3 regions of the Nocardia sp. NPDC004718 genome follow, and region 1 is predicted to be linked to each of the others. Evidence: riboswitches for the same ligand, from Rfam matches in the RefSeq annotation. Region 1 holds a riboswitch; each other region holds the start of a gene.
What was found. A riboswitch is a leader RNA that binds a small molecule or an ion and turns the genes downstream of it on or off. The one in region 1 is predicted to bind S-adenosylmethionine.
Positions count from the first base shown of each region.

Region 1 (5,837 bases):
GGTCGGTGTAGCCGGGTGTGGTGCTGGCGAGTGTGCTGGTGGCGGGCTTGAACTGCGGGCCGAGCACGGTGTCGACCAGTTGCTTGCGATCGATGGCGGGCAGCAGGGCCCGGCGCACCGCCGGATCGCGCAACGGACCTCTGGTGACGTTGAGCTGCAAGCCGAACGGCACACCCGGGTTGGCGGTGCTGAGCACCCGGCCACCCGCCGCCTCGATCTGCGGAGCGTCCTGCGGCAGCGCGTCGCTGATCGCGTCCAGCTGCCCGGAGGCGAGACTGCCGGTGCGGACGCCGGATTCGGGCACCACGGTGAACTCGATCTTGTCCAGGTAGGCCTCGCCCCGATGGGCGAACACCGCCGAACCCCAGTGGTAGCCGGTCCGTTTGGCCAGCGTCACCGCGGCGTCCTGGCGGTAGGCCGCGTAGGTGAACGGTCCGCTGCCGACGTTGTCGCCGAGGCAGCGCTGCTCGGCAGGCTTGGCCGTGGTCACGTCGGCCAGGATGCCGAGCGCCGCGGTCGAGGACGCCTGCAGGAACGGTGCGTTGGGCTTGCTGAACTCGACCCGGGCGGTGAGCCGGTCCACGGCCGTGGTCCCGACGTAGCCGGTGAGGTAGCTGCTGCCCAGCGGCGCCTTGCCCGAGCCGATCTTCACGACCGAATCGAACGTGTTGCGGACCGATTCGGCGGTGAGCGGCGTGCCGTCGCTGAAGGTGACGCCGTCGACGAGGTGGAAGGTGAAGACTTTCGCGTCGGGGCTCGTCTCCCAGCTCTGCGCCAGCCACGGCTTCAGCTCGCCGGTGGCCGGGTCCTGGTCGGTCAGCGAATCCACGATCTGCCGGGCGACGTAGAGCGTCTGATTGGTGCCCGCCTGGGCGGGATCCGAGCAGGTCGGCGCCTGGGACAGGCCGTAGCGCAGTACACCGCCCGGCTGGGGCGGGCCCGCGTCGCCGCCGGGCGCGGCCGAATCACTGCCGCAGGCGGCCACGGTGGTGGCCGCGGCGAGCGCGCCGGCCAGCGCGACGATTCGGTGACGGGTTCGGATCACGGGGCAACTCCAGATACTTCGGGGCGGGCGAGTTCCTCGCCCTGGTCGGGGTCGGCGTCGGCGACACCGGTCGCCAACGGTCGGCTGGGAATGCGGCGGCGCAATTCGGGCGCCACCTCGGCCTGGAACAGCTCGAGGCCGTCCAGGTACTGCCGCTCGGGGCGGCCGTCGCGTTCGGCGGACAGGTGGATCACCTCGTGGCCGAGGTGCGCGTGCTGGCGGCCGACCTTGTCGATCACCTGCTCCGGGCTGCCGATCAGCGCCGAACTGCGGGCCACGTAGTCGTCGAGGGTCTCGAACACCACCGGCAGCCCGCGTTCGCGCGCCAGCGCCAGCCGCGCTTCGAAGATCGGCCCGTAGGCCGCGAGCGCCTCCTGCGAGGTGCGCGACACCTGGAATCCGGTGGTGCCCGCGCCGACCAGCGCGTCGGCGGGGTCGTGGCCGTGGAACGCCCAGCGTTCCCGATAGTGGCGCACCAGCTCGGCATACGGCTCGATCGGGTTGGTGACGTTCGCCGAGAACAGTGGATCACCGTGGCGCGCGGCCAGTTCCACCGATTCGCGGCTGGTGGCGCTGCCGTGCCAGATCCGGATCTTCGGCTGCCACGGCCGCGGCAGTGCTTTGGCCTCGCGCAGCGGCGGACGGAAGCGCCCCGACCAGGTCACGTTGTCACCGGCCCACAGGGCGCGGAACAGTTCGTAGCCTTCGCGATTGCGGTCCCACTGGTCGTCGGGCGTGACGTGGTACAGCTGCGCCTGTGCGGCGCCGTTGCCCTTGCCGATGATCAGCTCGAGCCGCCCGCCGGACAGGTTGTCCAGCGTGGAGTAATCCTCGAAGGCGCGCACCGGGTCGAGCAGGCTCAGCGTGGTCACCGCGGTGAACAGCGTGATCCGCGAGGTGAGGGCGGCCAGGTGGGACAGGATGACCGGCGGCGCGGCGGACAGGAACGGATCCTCGTGCCGCTCGCCGACGGCGAACCCGTCGTAACCCAGTTCCTCGGCCAGCCGCGCCTGGCCGACGACGTCGCGCAGGCGTTCCCGGGTGCCGGGCAGGCGGCCGGTCCGCGGATCGGGTACCCGGGTGACCAAGGTGAACAGCAGGAACTTCACGCGATCGCTCCCAGCGCGGGCAGCTGCTTCTCGAAGGGATGCGGCCCGATCTGTTCCGCGGGCAGAGCCGGGTCGTAGAGCGCGCGGTAATCGGCGGCGAGATAGAGGGCGACCGCTTCGGGCTGACGCGGTCCGGTGGTCAGGTAGATCCGCCGGTAGCCGCGGCGCGCGATCTCGGCTTCCAGCCGCTCGAGTACGAACAGTCCGAGCCCTTGCCTGCGGTGCTCCCGCGAGGTCCAGATCCGCTTCAGCTCCGCGGTGTGCGCGTCGTAGCGCTGGAACGCACCGCCCGCCACCACTTCTCCGTCGCGGGTGACGACCAGCAGCGCGCCGTGCGGCGGCGCGAACGCGGTGGCCGGGTGCTCGCGCAACGAGACGTGCACCTCGCCGGGCGTGCGACCGTAGCGGCTGCTGTACTCGAGGGCGAGTTCGGCCAGCAGGGGCGCGGCCAGGGGGTCGTCCTGGGCGACCCGGTGCACGCGCAGTGTCGGGGTCGAGAGCGGTTGTGTCATCGGCTCAGCGCTTCTTCGGCAGGCCGGGCGGGTGCCGCCGTGCGCCAGATCGCGGACCGATCACGTCGAGCACTTCGCCGACCAGTTCCGGGTCCAGCGCGGAGGTGGGCTCGTCGAACAGGATCACGCGGGGGCGCAGCGCCAGCGCGCGAGCGATCGCCACCCGCTGCTGCTGCCCGCCCGACAGCCTGCGCGGATACGCGTCCGCCAGGTGTCCGATGCCGACCCGATCCAGCAGCAGGCGTGCCGTGCACGAACTGGGCGAGCAGGATCAGCGCGGCGGCACTGATCACCCAGCGCCAGGGATGCCGGGTCTTCGCGACGGTCGGCGTCGCGCCGGTCTCGGCGGGGGCCGGTGTTCCGGTCGGGTCCGGTTCGGTCGGCGCGGCGGCCTCGGGGGCGGCGTCCGGCGCGGTGGACGTGCTCATGACGGGTCCTCGATGATCACTTCGGTTCCTCCATCGGTCCCGGCGGAAGCACCCGCACCCGGTGACCGGGGGGTTGCTGCGACGTCGACGAGCCAGGTCTCTCGGTCGCTCTGGATGGTTGGCGCCGACCCCCTGTCAACGGATGTCAGGGGCGAGCCGAATCATGATGCCCAGCAAGGGAAGCCTGGAACAAGAGAAGTAATCACCGTGAGCGTAGATCTTGTCGACGCCGATTCATCGGATCTTTTTAGTAACCGGGCGTGCGCTGCTCTGCCGAGGGCGAGGTGAGTTTCCGCGCTTCGCCGATCCCGGGCGCGTGGCGCCGGACTGGGATGGTCCGATGCAGCATACGGCTATCGCCGACGCTGGGGAACGCCGGTGGGCTACGCGGAGGTCCGTTCCGGGCAAACAGGACTCGCCACGAAATTGCTGTGTGCAATCCCGGCTGCTGATTGCGTTTGCCGGAGTACTGTCCCCCTCGATCGTTCCGCCGATGAGGAGGTTTCGTGAACATATTGCGCCGTCTGACCCAGTTGTCCGCTGTCGCGACCAGTTCGATCGCCTTCGTGCTCGCCGGGCCGGGGGCCGCGTTCGCGGCTCCGGATGCCACGATTCCCGCGTTCCCCGAGGACTCCGTGCCGATCGCCGCCCCCGGTGACCTGTTCGGCGCGTATCAAGCCGCGCTCGACGCGTTGCGCGCGCTCGGTATCCAGCCGTTCGCGTACCCGAGCGCGTCGGCGTTCTGCCTCGACAACACCACGGCCGGTCTGGCGCCCGCCGTGGCAGGCGCCATTCCAGGGCCGTGGCCGAAGACCACAGTCCAGATTCCCGGCCAGGACCTCAGCGCCGTCAAGGCCGGGCAGGCCATGTTCACCTTCGTGCCCTACGGGCTCGGCCCGGACGGCCCGAATACCGCGGGAATGCAGGTGAGCTGGCTGAATTTGAATACCGGCCGCAGCGGCACGGCCGCCATGGGGCCGCTGCCGGAGGTCGCGCGTTCGATGGTTCCCGCGGCCGTTCCGCCGGACCAGCGGCCCGCGGCCGAGCAGGCGATCCGGGACTTCCTCGTCGCGTCCCTCCCGATGGGCGGGGTGCGCGCGGTCCCGGTGGACACCGGGAAGGGCACCGTGCTCGCCGCGATGTTCGGCACGGTGCAGAACGGCGCCAAGTCCTGCTTCTTCCTGCCGACGGTGGGAATCACCCCGGTGCCATGAGATTTCCGTCACCGCGGCACGGTCGCTCAGGGCAGCGGCCGACCTTTCCAGCGCGCCGTGCCGCGGCGACGGGCCAGGTGTGACCGCACCCACAGCAGCAGATACACCGCCACCGATACCGGATGCGCGACGGCGGCAGACAGGTCCGAAGGTTTCAGTGGGCCGCCGGTTTCGGTCGAGCGGGCCAGCAGTCGCCCGGCGACGGCGGCGAGCCAGCCGATCAGGCCCGCCCGGCGGTGCGCCCCGCGGCCGAACACCGCCACTGCGGGCGGCACCCAATAGGCAAGGGCGGCAACCAGTCCCACCGCCGCTCCACCCCTTATCGTGCCGTCGTAGGCCGACCAGAGCCAGCGGGAGTAGCCCGCGTCCAATTCCGCGGCGTCGCGATACATCCTGGTGCGGGCCAGCGGTCCCGCGGCCACCAGAACCGTGGAGTGACCGGCTCGCCGCAGCGTACGGGCGATGTCGAGGTCCTCGGTGACGCTTCCGGCCACCGCCGTGTGGCCGCCCACCGACCGGTACGCGACGTTGTCGAACACGAGGAACTGCCCGCACGCCACCGCCGTGGCGGGTCGAAGGCTCCGGTCGGCCGCGGTGACCGGCAGCGTCGAGGCCCACGACCAGCACAGCAGGGGCTGCACCAGCGCCTCCGCCACCGAGCCTGCCACTTGCAGGGGCCAGGGGGAGACCAACGCGGCGCGTCGTGCGCGCAGCGCGCCGACCGCCGCCGCGAGCGCCGTCGGGGCCAGTCGCACGTCGGCGTCCAAGAAGATCAGCACCGGCGTCGACACCTCCTCGGCCAGCCGGACGCAGGCGGCGGCTTTTCCGGTCCAGCCGGGGACCGGGTCGGACTCGCTGTGCAGCAGCGTGAAACGCGGGTCGTCGTCGATCGCCGCGCGGGCCGCGGCGCCGGTGTCGTCGGTGGACGCGTCGTCGAGGATGCGTACCGCCATGCGCGGCACGCCCACCTGGGCGCGCAGGTCGCCGATCAGCTCGGGTAGCCGGTCGGCCTCGTCGCGCGCCGGGATACAGACGGTGACCGGTTCGATCACCGTCGTCGGGGTGTTCGTCAACCGCCGCACGGTGATCCGGTTGTAGAGCGCGATGCCCGCGCCGAGCGCGGCGACCGCGGCGGCGAAGGAAGGCAGGGTCGAGTTCGCGCGCAACGTCTTCGGCAGGTCGGCACTCACCATGTGGGCCACGCTATCGCGGCACACCGACCTGTCGCTCAGCGATTCTGCGTCACCGAGCGCCACCAGCGGCTGAGAGAGAAGCCGACCTCCGGCGCGCCGGGCGCGGCGGGGTTGCGGTCCATGTACGCCATGGCCGCGACGATGGCGGCCACCGCGAGCGTGATGCCGCCCGCGATGCCGGCCCAGCCCGCGAACGAGCGGGTGTTCGGGTCGGCGTAACTGACCTCGGCGCGCAATGTGGAGACATCACCGGGCGGCAGCTTCCAGGAGACGACGTTGTCGCCCTCCCGGCTGCCGTTGGTCTTGGCGACGCGTGCCGGGAACGCGATGGTGAAC
Region 1 covers NZ_JBSGCA010000055.1:5,005-10,841, reverse strand. Annotated here, with positions in the region: gene ACWEH3_RS29985 (ABC transporter substrate-binding protein) at 1-1,045, opposite strand, end outside; gene ACWEH3_RS29980 (LLM class flavin-dependent oxidoreductase) at 1,042-2,154, opposite strand; gene ACWEH3_RS29975 (GNAT family N-acetyltransferase) at 2,151-2,666, opposite strand; partial or broken gene ACWEH3_RS29970 (ATP-binding cassette domain-containing protein) at 2,725-2,913, opposite strand; gene ACWEH3_RS29965 (hypothetical protein) at 2,910-3,110, shown strand; SAM riboswitch class I at 3,122-3,215, opposite strand; gene ACWEH3_RS29960 (hypothetical protein) at 3,601-4,308, shown strand; gene ACWEH3_RS29955 (glycosyltransferase) at 4,335-5,501, opposite strand; gene ACWEH3_RS29950 (LppM family (lipo)protein) at 5,537-5,837, opposite strand, start outside.

Region 2 (5,837 bases), on a different contig from region 1:
GCTCGATCAGATGCAGATGACACCCGGTCCCCGCGACCAACCGGATCGCGTTGCCGGTATTCGGCGGAATGCACGGCTCATGGAACATCAGATGGAACACGACGCATCAGTCAACCAGGTCGCCGGAGCCGTCCGCCCGCACCCCACACGAGTGGCACACCGCCGCGGGAAGTACTCGCGATTCGCCGCAGGCATGCGCCACTCGTCGACCACCGGACCGGTCTGCAAGAATCGGGAAGGTGACCGATGCCGATACGCCTATCGCCCGGGCCGGACGCCGCGGTTCGGGAGCGGAGTTCTTGCGTTCCCATCTGCCGATGGTCGTCGTGACGCTGGTCATCGTGGTGGCGGTGGTATTCGTGGCGTCCGATCGTTGGCGGCGCGGGACGTTCTTCTTCGGCGGTGCCACCCTGCTGGCGGCGGCATTCCGGCTGTGCCTGCCGACTACCCGGGTGGGGCTGCTGGCGGTGCGCAGCAAGCCGTTCGACGTCGGCGCGCTGACGCTGCTGGGGTCGAGCATCCTGTTCCTCGCGGCCACGATCAACACGCTCGGCGTCGGCTGAGGGCGGGCGACCCAGCGATGGCCGGGTCGCCCTGATGCAGCGGCGTATCGCTCGGCGAAGACCGTCCGTTCGCGCGGACTGCACGCCGATAGCGGCGCTGCGGGAGTGGATCGAGACCAACATCAACCGCATCGAAGCGGCGCGGCGAACCGCAGCGCTCTGCGAGTGGACGGCATCACGGCGCGAGGCACCGATCAGTGCGGGCGGGAGAGGAAGCGCACTTTTTCAGCGTTCGGGGCGCACACCGGCGCGGGCCAGGCGCATGGTCTCGGTCAGCAGTTTGGACACCGCCGCCGCCTCGGTGAGGAATCCGTCGTGCCCGTCGCGGGAGTGCACGATCTCCAGTCCGTCGCATCCGGGCAGCAGATCGGCGAGTTCCTGCTGGGTCCGCAGCGGATAGAGCCGGTCGGAGTCGACGCCGCCGACCACGCACGGCACCGGCGTCGCCGAGAGCGCCGCCTCGATGCCGCCCCGGCCGCGGCCGACGTCGTGGCGGTTCATCGCCTCGGTCAGCAGCACGTACGTGGCGGGATCGAAACGCTTGCAGAGCTTTTCGGCCTGATGGTCCAGGTAGCTCTGCACCGCGTAGCGTCCGCCGTTCCACGGGTCCTCGTCGCCCTGCGGCTTGTTCGCGAACCGGTGATCCAGCTCGAACTCGGTGCGGTAGGTCAGGTGCGCGATCCGCCGGGCCAGCGCCATCCCCGTCGTCGGTGCGCGGCCGGTGCCGTGATAGTCGCCGCCCTGCCAGTCCGGATCGGACGTGATCGCCGCGATCTGGGTGGTCTGGGTGCCGATCTGATCGGCGGTGGCGCGGGCTCCGACCGCGAGCACCAGCGCCGCGGCGACCCGATCCGGTGCGCCGACCATCCACTCGAGCACCCGCATACCGCCCATCGACCCGCCGACCACGGCCGCGAGCCGCTCGACACCGACAAGGTCGAGCAGAGCGGCTTCGGCGGTCACCTGATCTCGGATGGAGATCTCGGGAAAACGCGCGCCCCAAGGCTTTCCGTCCGGAGCCGTGGTGGACGGCCCGGTGCTGCCCTTACAGCCGCCGAGCACGTTCGTCGCGATCACACACCATTCGTCGGTGTCCAGCGGCGCGCCCGGCCCGACCATGCCGTCCCACCAGCCGGGCAGCTGGTGCACGCCGTCGGGCTTGCCGACGACGTGCGAGTCGCCGGTCAGCGCGTGTTCGACCAGCACGACGTTGTCCAGGCCGGGGGAGAGCTCACCCCAGCGTTGTACCGCGAGGTGGACGTCCGGGATGACCGCGCCGTTCTCCAGTCGCACGTCCCCGATGGCGATGGTGCCGAGCTGTCCATCCGGGGGCGGCAGGGCGATGCGGGAGGTCCGCGCGCTCGGTTCGGTGTTCACGGTCATGTCGCCGCCGCCGCGAAACCGGGGGGCGGAGGATCCGGGAGGAAACGTACGATCCCGAACTCGGCACCACGGATGTGCGGGGCCGACTGCGCCGGGCCTCGCTCGGCCCCGGGCGCGGTGAATTCACTCATGGTTTGCTCCCAAGCAGGTGTTCGCCGGTACAGCAGGGGTTAGCGGTGTGTGGGTGACGAACAACAACACATGGCGGCGACCTCCTGTTACGCGCTTGCTCCCGGCTCTCGGGAGCCAGGTCATCACCCGGAGCACCCCACCGCGGCTGGAGGGTTGCCGACCAGCGAGCCGGGGCTTGACGCTGGTACTCATGACCTGTCCGGCATCATAACCGGCGGGCGGTCAGCGCCCGAAATCCTCCATCGAACTCACTGGTCCGCGGCGGTCGGCGCACCACAGCAGGTGCGCACGAACTCGTCGTAGGCCTCGGTGAACGCGGCCCGCCCCGCCTTGGCCGCGACCGCGAGGTCGTCATCGAGGAACACATCGTCGGAGCACTCCATGCCGATGTGGCCGATCAGTTGCCAGGCGCCGACGATCAGTCGCACCGGGCGCGCGTCCGGCGTGGTGCCGAGGCGCTCGGCGACCACCGCGGCGATCGCGTGGTTCTTGTCGTCGGCGTGCTCCATGCTGCGCGCGCTGACCGACGGGCTGCTGCGCAGAATCCGCTGCATCTTCTGGAACTGCCGGAACGACAGCGGATCCGCCTCGCCCGCCGCGGCGGCTTCATCGACCACGTGCAGGAAGGCCTGGCGCAGCGCCCCGAGTTCGTTGCCCGTGCGGGGCAACTCGCGCAGCGTCTCGGCGATGGTTTGCCCGAAATCCTGCACCGGCCCCAGGACGATGTCTTCCTTGCTGTCGAAATAGCGGTTGATCGTGCGCGGCGAGACGTCCGCCGCGTTGGCGATCTGCTCGATCGTGGTCGCGTCGAAGCCCTGTGTGTCGCACAGGTCTAGGGCCGCGGCGATGATCCGCAGCCTGGTCTGTTGCTTCTTGCGTTCGCGCAGGCCCTGGGTCGCCGGGCCGCCGGCGGCGCGGTCGGCCGCTGCGCCCGCGCCCGTCGGCGCCGATAACTCGAGCATGCCCCCATGTTAACGCAACCTGCCGTTTTCCTGTCCGTAACGGTCAAATGTCGTATCGCGACATTTTGCGCTTGACGACAAATGTCGCTAGATGACAGGATTGCTCCGGACATCGAGGACGAGGAGAAGACCGTGACCGAGACCGCGACAGCGGTGCACGCGCCGCAGCGGGCGAGCGGTTCAGCGCGTTGGCTCGCGCTGGGAGTGATCGCGTTAGCCCAGCTCATGGTGGTGCTGGACGCCACCATCGTGACAATCTCGCTGCCGTTCGCGCAGCGTGATCTCGACATCAGCGACGGCAACCGGCAATGGATGCTCACCGCCTACACGCTGATCTTCGGTGGTCTGCTGCTGCTCGGCGGCAGGCTGGCCGACTACCTCGGCCGACGCCGGATCTTCATCGTCGGCCTGATCGGCTTCGCGAGTGCGTCGGCGCTGGCCGGTCTCGCGCAGACCGGTGCGGAACTGTTCGCCGGACGCGCGTTGCAGGGCGCGTTCGCCGCACTGCTGGCTCCGGCCGCGCTGTCGCTGCTGTCGGTGACCTTCACCGAGCCCGGCGAGCGGGCCACCGCGTTCGGTGTGTTCGCGGGCATCTCCGCGGGTGGTGCGGCGCTGGGCCTGATCGCCGGTGGCGCGCTCACCGAATACGCCTCCTGGCGCTGGTGCCTGCTGGTCAACACGCCGATCGCGCTGATCGCGCTGCTCGGCGCGCTGGCCTGGGTGGCGAAGGACGTGCCCGCGCCGCGCAGCGGGGGATACGACGTGCCAGGAGCCGTCACCGTGACGCTCGGCCTGATCGCCATCGTGTACGGCTTCAGTCGTGCCGCCGATGACGGCTGGCTGGCAGGCAGCACGCTGGCGCTGCTGGTCGCCGGGCTGGCCTTGCTCGTCGCCTTCGTCGCGATCGAACGGCGCTCGGCGAACCCGCTGCTGCCGTTGCACATCCCGGGTGAGATCAACCGGGGCGGCGCGTTCCTCGCCGCGCTGCTCATCCCGATCGCGATGTTCGCGATGTTCCTGTTCCTGAGCTTCTACTTCCAGATCACGCTGGGCTACTCCGCCCTGAAGGCGGGCTTCGCGTTCCTGCCCTTCCCGGCGGGCATCGCGATCTCGGCGGGTGTCACCAGTGCTCTGCTGCCGAAGCTCGGCCCGCGTCCGCTGATGCTGGCCGGGGCCGTGCTGGGCGTCATCGGCCTGGTGCTGCTGGCTCAACTGAGCTTCGGTGACAGCTTCCTCGCCGGTGTGCTGCCCGCTCAGGTGCTCATCGCGCTCGGTATGGGTCCGCTGTTCGTCGGCATGCAGACGGTCGCGCTGCATCAGGTGGAGGAAGAGGACTCCGGCGTCGCCTCCGCGCTGCTGAACGCGGCGCAGCAGGTCGGCGGCGCGGTCGGCACGGCGTTGCTGACCACCATCTCGGTGCAGGTCGCCAAGACCTTCGCGCACGACAATCCCGGCATCGACAACCTGGCCGCGCGGGCCGCGATCCACAGTTACGATGTGGCCTTCTACGTCGGCGCCGGGTTCTTCCTGGCGGCCATCCCGATCATCGCGCTGATGATCCGGGACCGGCCGGAGAACCTGATCGAAGGTTCCGAGGACGGGGCACGGCTTCCGGTCGCGGTCTGATCCACCGGAACGAGGTCCGGGCGGCGTGCTCACGCCGCGCGGGCCTCGTCGTGTGCCAGGCGGTTGCCGTGCTGGAACGGAAGGCGGATCATGGCGGCGACGGCGGTTGCGCGGGTGCCGCCGCGGCGCTGGAAGGCATTGCCTACCAATCGGTAACAAAGGTGGTCCAGCTCACACCGGGGGCTGCCCGTGCGGTGAGGACTTCGGCAGCAGTACGCTTGTCTTGTTTGCACCACATGTCCCGCCGACAACGCGGGACATATACGTTGTCTGTTGGAACAGCTGGGGTCCGCTCACAAGCGTGTTCGCCTGGCCGTGCAATGAGGGCACCATCCTAGGAGGACACGAAGATCCATGTCCAAGATCAAGGTTGAAGGCACCGTCGTAGAACTCGACGGCGACGAGATGACCCGGATCATCTGGCAGTTCATCAAGGACAAGCTGATCCACCCCTACCTCGACGTGAACCTCGAGTACTACGACCTCGGCATCGAGTACCGCGACAAGACCGATGATCAGGTCACCATCGACGCCGCCGAAGCCATCAAGAAGCACGGCGTCGGTGTGAAGTGCGCCACTATCACTCCGGACGAGGCGCGAGTCAAGGAATTCGGCCTCAAGAAGATGTGGCGGTCGCCCAACGGCACCATCCGCAACATCTTGGGTGGCACCATCTTCCGGGCCCCGATCATCATCTCGAACGTTCCGCGGCTGGTGCCGGGCTGGACCAAGCCGATCATCATCGGCCGCCACGCCTTCGGCGATCAGTACCGCGCCACCGACTTCAAGGTGTTCCAGGGCGGTACCGTCACCGTGACCTTCACCCCGGACGACGGCAGCGAGCCGATCGAGCACGAGGTCGTGAAGATGCCCGAGGAGGGCGGTGTCGTCCTGGGCATGTACAACTTCCGCAAGTCCATCGAGGACTTCGCGCGGGCGTCGTTCAACTACGGCCTGCAGCAGAACTACCCGGTGTACATGTCGACGAAGAACACCATCCTCAAGGCCTACGACGGCATGTTCAAGGACACGTTCCAGGACATCTTCGACGCCGAGTTCAAGAGCCAGTTCGACGCCGCGGGCCTGACCTACGAGCACCGGCTGATCGATGACATGGTCGCCTCCTCGATGAAGTGGGAGGGCGGCTACGTCTGGGCGTGCAAGAACTACG
Region 2 covers NZ_JBSGCA010000002.1:82,008-87,844, reverse strand. Annotated here, with positions in the region: gene ACWEH3_RS02500 (tRNA (cytidine(34)-2'-O)-methyltransferase) at 1-100, opposite strand, end outside; gene ACWEH3_RS02495 (DUF3017 domain-containing protein) at 318-563, shown strand; gene metX (homoserine O-acetyltransferase MetX) at 789-1,946, opposite strand; SAM riboswitch class IV at 2,164-2,274, opposite strand; gene ACWEH3_RS02485 (TetR family transcriptional regulator) at 2,327-3,040, opposite strand; gene ACWEH3_RS02480 (MFS transporter) at 3,122-4,666, shown strand; gene ACWEH3_RS02475 (NADP-dependent isocitrate dehydrogenase) at 5,021-5,837, shown strand, end outside.
Region 2: linked by a shared signal. The riboswitch ahead of metX (homoserine O-acetyltransferase MetX) and the one ahead of ACWEH3_RS29970 (ATP-binding cassette domain-containing protein) in region 1 are both predicted to bind S-adenosylmethionine.

Region 3 (5,837 bases), on a different contig from region 1:
GTCGGCCACCCGACCAACCTGCCCACTTGGGTCGACAACGCGCTGGCGCACCATCGGGAGGTATGGGCGGCGGGCGGGCATCCGAACACCATTTTCCGCACGTCGTTCCCGGAGCTGCTGCGAATCACCGCGGGTCTTCCGATCGACGTCGACTGACCGGCGCCGACGTCGCGAGATCGTGCCGGACGCCGCGAAACTTCGATACTCGACATCCGCCCGGTCCAATGACAACCGGGTCGCGCTCGACATGTGCCACCGCCGCGGGCCGCGAGAGCCGCGTAGTTTCGTGTTGTGACCGAAGCACCACGGCCCGAGACGGAACTACAGGTTCCGGACGATCTGAGCGGCATCACCGCGGAGCAATATCGTGCGTCGATGCGCCACTATCCGGCCGGCGTCACCGTTGTCACGCTGCGTTCGCCGCAAGGGCCGGTCGGCTTCACCGCGACTTCCTTCGCCTCGCTGTCGCTGGACCCGCCGCTGGTGTCGTTCAACATCGCGCACACCTCCTCCAGCCTGTCCGGCATGCTGGACGCCGAGTCCGTCGTCATCCATTTCCTGGGCGAACACCAGCAGCACCTGGCCCACCGGTTCTCCCGAACGGCGGAGGAGCGTTTCACCGACCGATCTCTGTGGACCGCCCTCGACACCGGCGAACCCGTCCTGCACGGCACCCCCATCTGGCTACGCGCCACCGTGCACCAACTGATCCCCATCGGCGACCACACCTTCGTCGTCGGGTTGGTCACCCGGGTACACGACAACACCGACGAGAAGCCCTCCGCCGCACCGCTGCTGTACTACAACGGCCGCTACTACCGGCCGACCGCCCTCGGCGACTGACCCGAGTTCGCTACGCCACCCTCGGCCGCACCTGCACCACCAACTCGGCGTCGAGCGCACGGGCCAGCCGCTCCAGCACAGGAAGGCTGGGCACCGTCCCACCCGCCTCGAACCTGGCGACCGCGGACTGGGTCATACCTGCGGCATCGGCCAGCCCGGTCTGACTCCAGCCCCGCTCCTCGCGCATCCGCCGAATTGTCCGCCCCAGTTCATAAGCCAACCGAGCCGCTTCATAAGCCTCCGCGGCGCCGGGTTCCTTCATCCGGCGGGTCCTGATTTCCGCCCAATCACCACGCTCAGCCATTGATCTCATCCTCCTCGGCCGTATGCCGCTCCGCGATGCAGCGGTCGAGCGCTCGTCGCCCATAGCATCAATGCTATATCGCCTGGGATCCTTAGTGCCCTTTTCGACGAGATCGAGGAACAAGCGTCGTTTCAGCCCACGAGGCAGGGAGCCGCGCCGGTGGGGGCGGTGGAGGTGAAGGGGCGCGTTTCCGGGGTGGGGTTCCATACGCCGTTCTCGGCGGCGTAGTTCCAGGTGGGGCCCGTCGCCACGAGGGTGGCGATGGCATCGATCAGGCGGTCCACGTCGGCGGAGGTGGTGCCGAGGCCGATGCTCGCGCGCAGTGCGCCGTCCAAGCCGAGACGGGTGAGCAGCGGGTGGGCGCAGAAGCGTCCGTCGCGGACGCCGATACCGTGTTCGGCGGAAAGATAGGCGGCGACCTGGCCGGGGGCGAAATCGTCCAGAGTGAACGCGACGATGCCGACGGAGTCGGGGCTGTCGGTCCAGATGCGCAACAGCCGAACGCCAGGAATCTCGGCCAAGCCGTCGCGGAGACGGTCGGCGAGCTGATGTTCGTGCGCGGCAAGGGTTTCGGCGTCGATGACACAGAGCGCGTCACAGGCGGCGGCCAGCGCGGCGGCGCCGAGCACGTTCGGCGACCCGGCTTCGTGCCGCTGCGGAGCGGGCGCCCACTCGGCCGCGTCGGTACTCACCTCACGCACCGCGCCCCCGCCGGCGAGGTAGGGCCGCGCCGCGTCGAGCCAATCCCGTCTGCCCACCAGCACACCCGCGCCGAACGGCGCGTACAGCTTGTGGCCGGAGAACGCCAGGTAGTCGATCTCACTGGCGCGCAGGCTGATTCGACGATGCGGGGCCAGCTGGGCCGCGTCGACCAGGATTCGGGCGCCGCACTGGTGCGCGACGGTGGCCAGCCGCTCCAGCGGAAGCACCTCGCCGGTCACATTCGACGCACCGGTCACCGCGAGCAGTGCGGCGGGCCTGCTGCACAGTTCGGCGACCAGCCTGCCGATGGTCTCCTCCACCGTGTCGGCGGCCTGCACGACCCGCCTGCCCCGCCTGGTCCAGGGCAGGAAGTTGGCGTGGTGCTCGATGTCGAGCACCACGGTGTCGCCGGGCACGCAGGACGCGAGCAGGTTCAGCGAGTCGGTGGTGTTGCGGGTGAACACCACCACTTGATCGTCGGCGGCGTCGAGGAACCGGGAGACCGACCCGCGGGCGGCCTCGTAGCACTCGGTGGAGATCCGGGAGGCGTAGCCCGCGCCGCGATGCACGCTCGCGTAGTACGGCAGCAACTGCTGTACCCGGTCGGTGACCTGCGTCAACGCCGGCGCGCTCGCCGCGTAGTCGAAGTTGGCGTAGGTGGCCGTTCCGCCTTGCACCAGCGGAACGAGCAATTCGTCGCCGGAGACCCGGGCGAGAGCGGCACAGGTGTTGTCGACAGTGGTAGTCATCACGTGAATCCCGTCGGCTAAGGGACCCGCAATCGAATGATTCGTCGAGTCCGCGCTTGCCGCGCCCGGTCGGGCGGCGGCCGGGTCGTCACCCGGAGCACCCCACCGCGGAGGAGGGTTGCCGGCCAGCAAGCCGGGGCTTCGCGCTGGCACTCATGACCTGACCCGAGGGTGGCAGAAGCGCCCCGGCGCTGTCAACCACGTTCGACCCCGAGTCCCAGGAGCACCGCGTGGAGATAACCACCAGGCGTGAGCCTTTACAAGCATCCCGACGACCGCCCGCGAGCCGCTGCCTCGACATCCCACGCGCCCCTCGGCAACTGACGCCTTCGACCGCGCTCCGAGGCGGCGGACCGGTCGCCGGCGCCACGAGCCTCCACGCCGCACGTGCCCATCCCGAGGTCCGCACCGCTTCGATGAGCGGAATCACACCCGCACACGAGCGATCTCCCGGCGAACCCGAGGGACGGCGGACCGACCAGCGATCGGCCTGTCGCGGCGGCGAATATCGATCCCACCTGCAACAACGCGCACAGCGCCCGCCGATCCGGCGCCCGCTGCGGTGAACAACGAACGACGACAACCCCGGGTACCGTGGACAACTGGCCATCGTGGCGTTTGCCCTTTGGTAACCCAGCTATGACACAACAACGGGAAAGTGTGAGGCGAGTCGATGGGAGGTGCGCAGAGCACCATGCTCGAGACAGACGTCGACGCGCCCGCGGGCCCGTTGTCGCGTGGTGACCGCGCGCCGGAAGCCAGGACACTGGTCGACATCCTGACCGCGACGGCGCTCGCCCACCCCGACGCCCCTGCCATCGATGACGGCCGAGTAGTGCTCTCCTACCTGGAGCTGGTCGTCGAGATCGAGAAGACCATGGCCCGTCTCGCCACCGCTGGTGTGCGACCGGGCGACCGGGTCGGCGTACGCATACCGTCGGGCACCCGTGAGCTCTACGTGACCATCCTCGCCGTCCTGTACTCCGGCGCGGCCTACGTGCCGGTCGACGCAGACGACCCGGACGAGCGCGCCCAACTGGTCTTCGGCGAGGCGCAGGTCACCGCGATCGTGACCGCGGCGGGCATCGAGACCACCGCCGCGGGCATCCGCGCGGCGGAAGAGCAGCGCGAGGAAGGCTGGTCGACGCTGCCGACTCCCCGCGACGACGCTTGGATCATCTTCACCTCGGGTTCCACCGGCACGCCGAAAGGCGTTGCCGTCACCCACCGCAACGCGGCCGCCTTCGTCGACGCGGAAGCCGACCTGTTCCTTCCGGACGCCCCGATCGGTCCGAGTGACCGTGTGCTCGCCGGATTGTCGGTCGCCTTCGACGCGTCCTGCGAGGAGATGTGGCTGGCCTGGCGCAACGGCGCCTGCTTGGTGCCCGCTCCGCGTGAACTGGTGCGCACCGGCGCCGATCTCGGTCCCTGGCTGGTGCGGCGGCGGATCACCGTGGTCTCGACCGTCCCGACCCTGGCGGCGACCTGGCCGGTCGAGGCGCTGGAGGCGGTGCGCCTGCTCATCTTCGGCGGCGAGGCCGTCCCGCCGGAACTCGCCGAGCGTGTCGCCGGAAACGGTGATGTGGCGCGCGAGGTGTGGAACACCTACGGTCCCACCGAAGCCACGGTCGTCGCCTGCGCCGCGCGGCTGGACGGTCAGTGGCCGATCCGAATCGGATTGCCGCTCAACGGCTGGGATCTGGTCGTCGTCGATGCGGCGGGTAACCCGGTGGCCGAGGGGGAATCCGGCGAACTGGTGATCGGCGGCGTCGGGCTGGCCCGCTACCTCGACCCGGCCAAGGACGCCGAGAAGTACGCGCCGCTGGCCTCCGTCGGCTGGGAGCGCGCGTACCGCAGCGGCGACCTGGTGCGCAACGACAGCGCCGGTCTGGTCTTCCTCGGCCGCGCCGACGATCAGATCAAGCTGGGCGGGCGGCGCATCGAACTCGGCGAGATCGATAACGCTCTGCAACACCTGCCCGGAGTCACCGGCGCCGCGACGGCCATCCGCACCACAAAAGCGGGCAACAAGCTACTGGTCGGCTATCTGACCGGACCAGGACCGGATTTCGATGCCAAGGCCGCGCGCGCGGTCCTCGCCGGACAGTTGCCCGCGCCGCTGGTGCCCCGGCTCGCGGTGGTCGACGAACTGCCCGCCCGCACCTCCGGCAAGGTCGACCGCGACGCGCTGCCCTGGCCGCTGCCCAACGCCGCCGAGGACGACGACGACAACGACCTGACCGGCACGGCCCTGTGGATCGCCGGACTCTGGGACGCCATCCTCGGCGCGCAGGTCGGCGATCTCGACGCGGACTTCTTCGACCTGGGCGGCGGTTCACTCGCGGCGGCCCAGCTGGTCACCGCCCTGCGCGAACGGTATCCGCAGATCGCCGTCGCGGACGTCTACGACCATCCCCGCCTGGGCGCGCTCGCCGAGCTGCTGGAGCAGACCACGCCCACCGTGGCCGTCGCCGACCGGACGGTGCGGCCGACGCCACCGCTCGCGCAAGCCGCGCAGGTACTCGCCACCATCCCGCTCACCACCCTTACCGGCTTGCAGTGGCTCACCTGGCTGGCGATCGTCGGCAACATCGCGGCCTGGTCGGGGTCGCTGCCATGGCTGCCACAGCTGTCCTGGTGGTGGACGCTGGTCGCGTTCCTGCTGTTCATCTCGCCGCTCGGCCGGATGACGATCTGCGTGGCGGGCGCGCGGCTGCTGCTGCGTGGTGTCCGGCCTGGGCGCTATCCGCGCGGGGGCTCGGTGCATCTGCGGTTGTGGGCGGCCGTGCGCCTGTCCGAGGCCAGCGGCGCCGAAAATCTGTCCGGCGCCCCCTGGATGGTGCCGTTCGCCCGCGCGCTGGGCGCGAAGATCGGCAAGGGGGTCGACCTGCACAGCCTCCCGCCGGTGACGGGGATGCTCGAACTGGGCGACGGTTGCAGCGTGGAGCCGGAGGTCGACCTGTCCGGCTACTGGATCGACGGCGACGTGGTGCATCTCGGCCCGATCACCGTCGGCCCCGGCGCGGTGGTCGGCTCGCGCTCGATCTTGTTGCCCGGCACGAAGATCGGTAAGAACGCCGAGGTTGCGCCCGGCTCCGCGGTGGCCGGCAAGGTGAAGGCGGAACAGGAGTGGGCCGGTTCGCCCGCGGTGAAGGTGGGCAAGGCCCAGCACCGCTGGCCCGCGCACACGCCCGATCGGGCCCGGCGCTGGGTCGGCGTCTTCGGCGTCACATCGATGG
Region 3 covers NZ_JBSGCA010000008.1:129,023-134,859, forward strand. Annotated here, with positions in the region: gene ACWEH3_RS08940 (YbaK/EbsC family protein) at 1-156, shown strand, start outside; gene ACWEH3_RS08945 (flavin reductase family protein) at 292-843, shown strand; gene ACWEH3_RS08950 (helix-turn-helix domain-containing protein) at 854-1,354, opposite strand; gene ACWEH3_RS08955 (aminotransferase class V-fold PLP-dependent enzyme) at 1,279-2,598, opposite strand; SAM riboswitch class IV at 2,646-2,759, opposite strand; gene ACWEH3_RS08960 (Pls/PosA family non-ribosomal peptide synthetase) at 3,293-5,837, shown strand, end outside.
Region 3: linked by a shared signal. The riboswitch ahead of ACWEH3_RS08955 (aminotransferase class V-fold PLP-dependent enzyme) and the one ahead of ACWEH3_RS29970 (ATP-binding cassette domain-containing protein) in region 1 are both predicted to bind S-adenosylmethionine.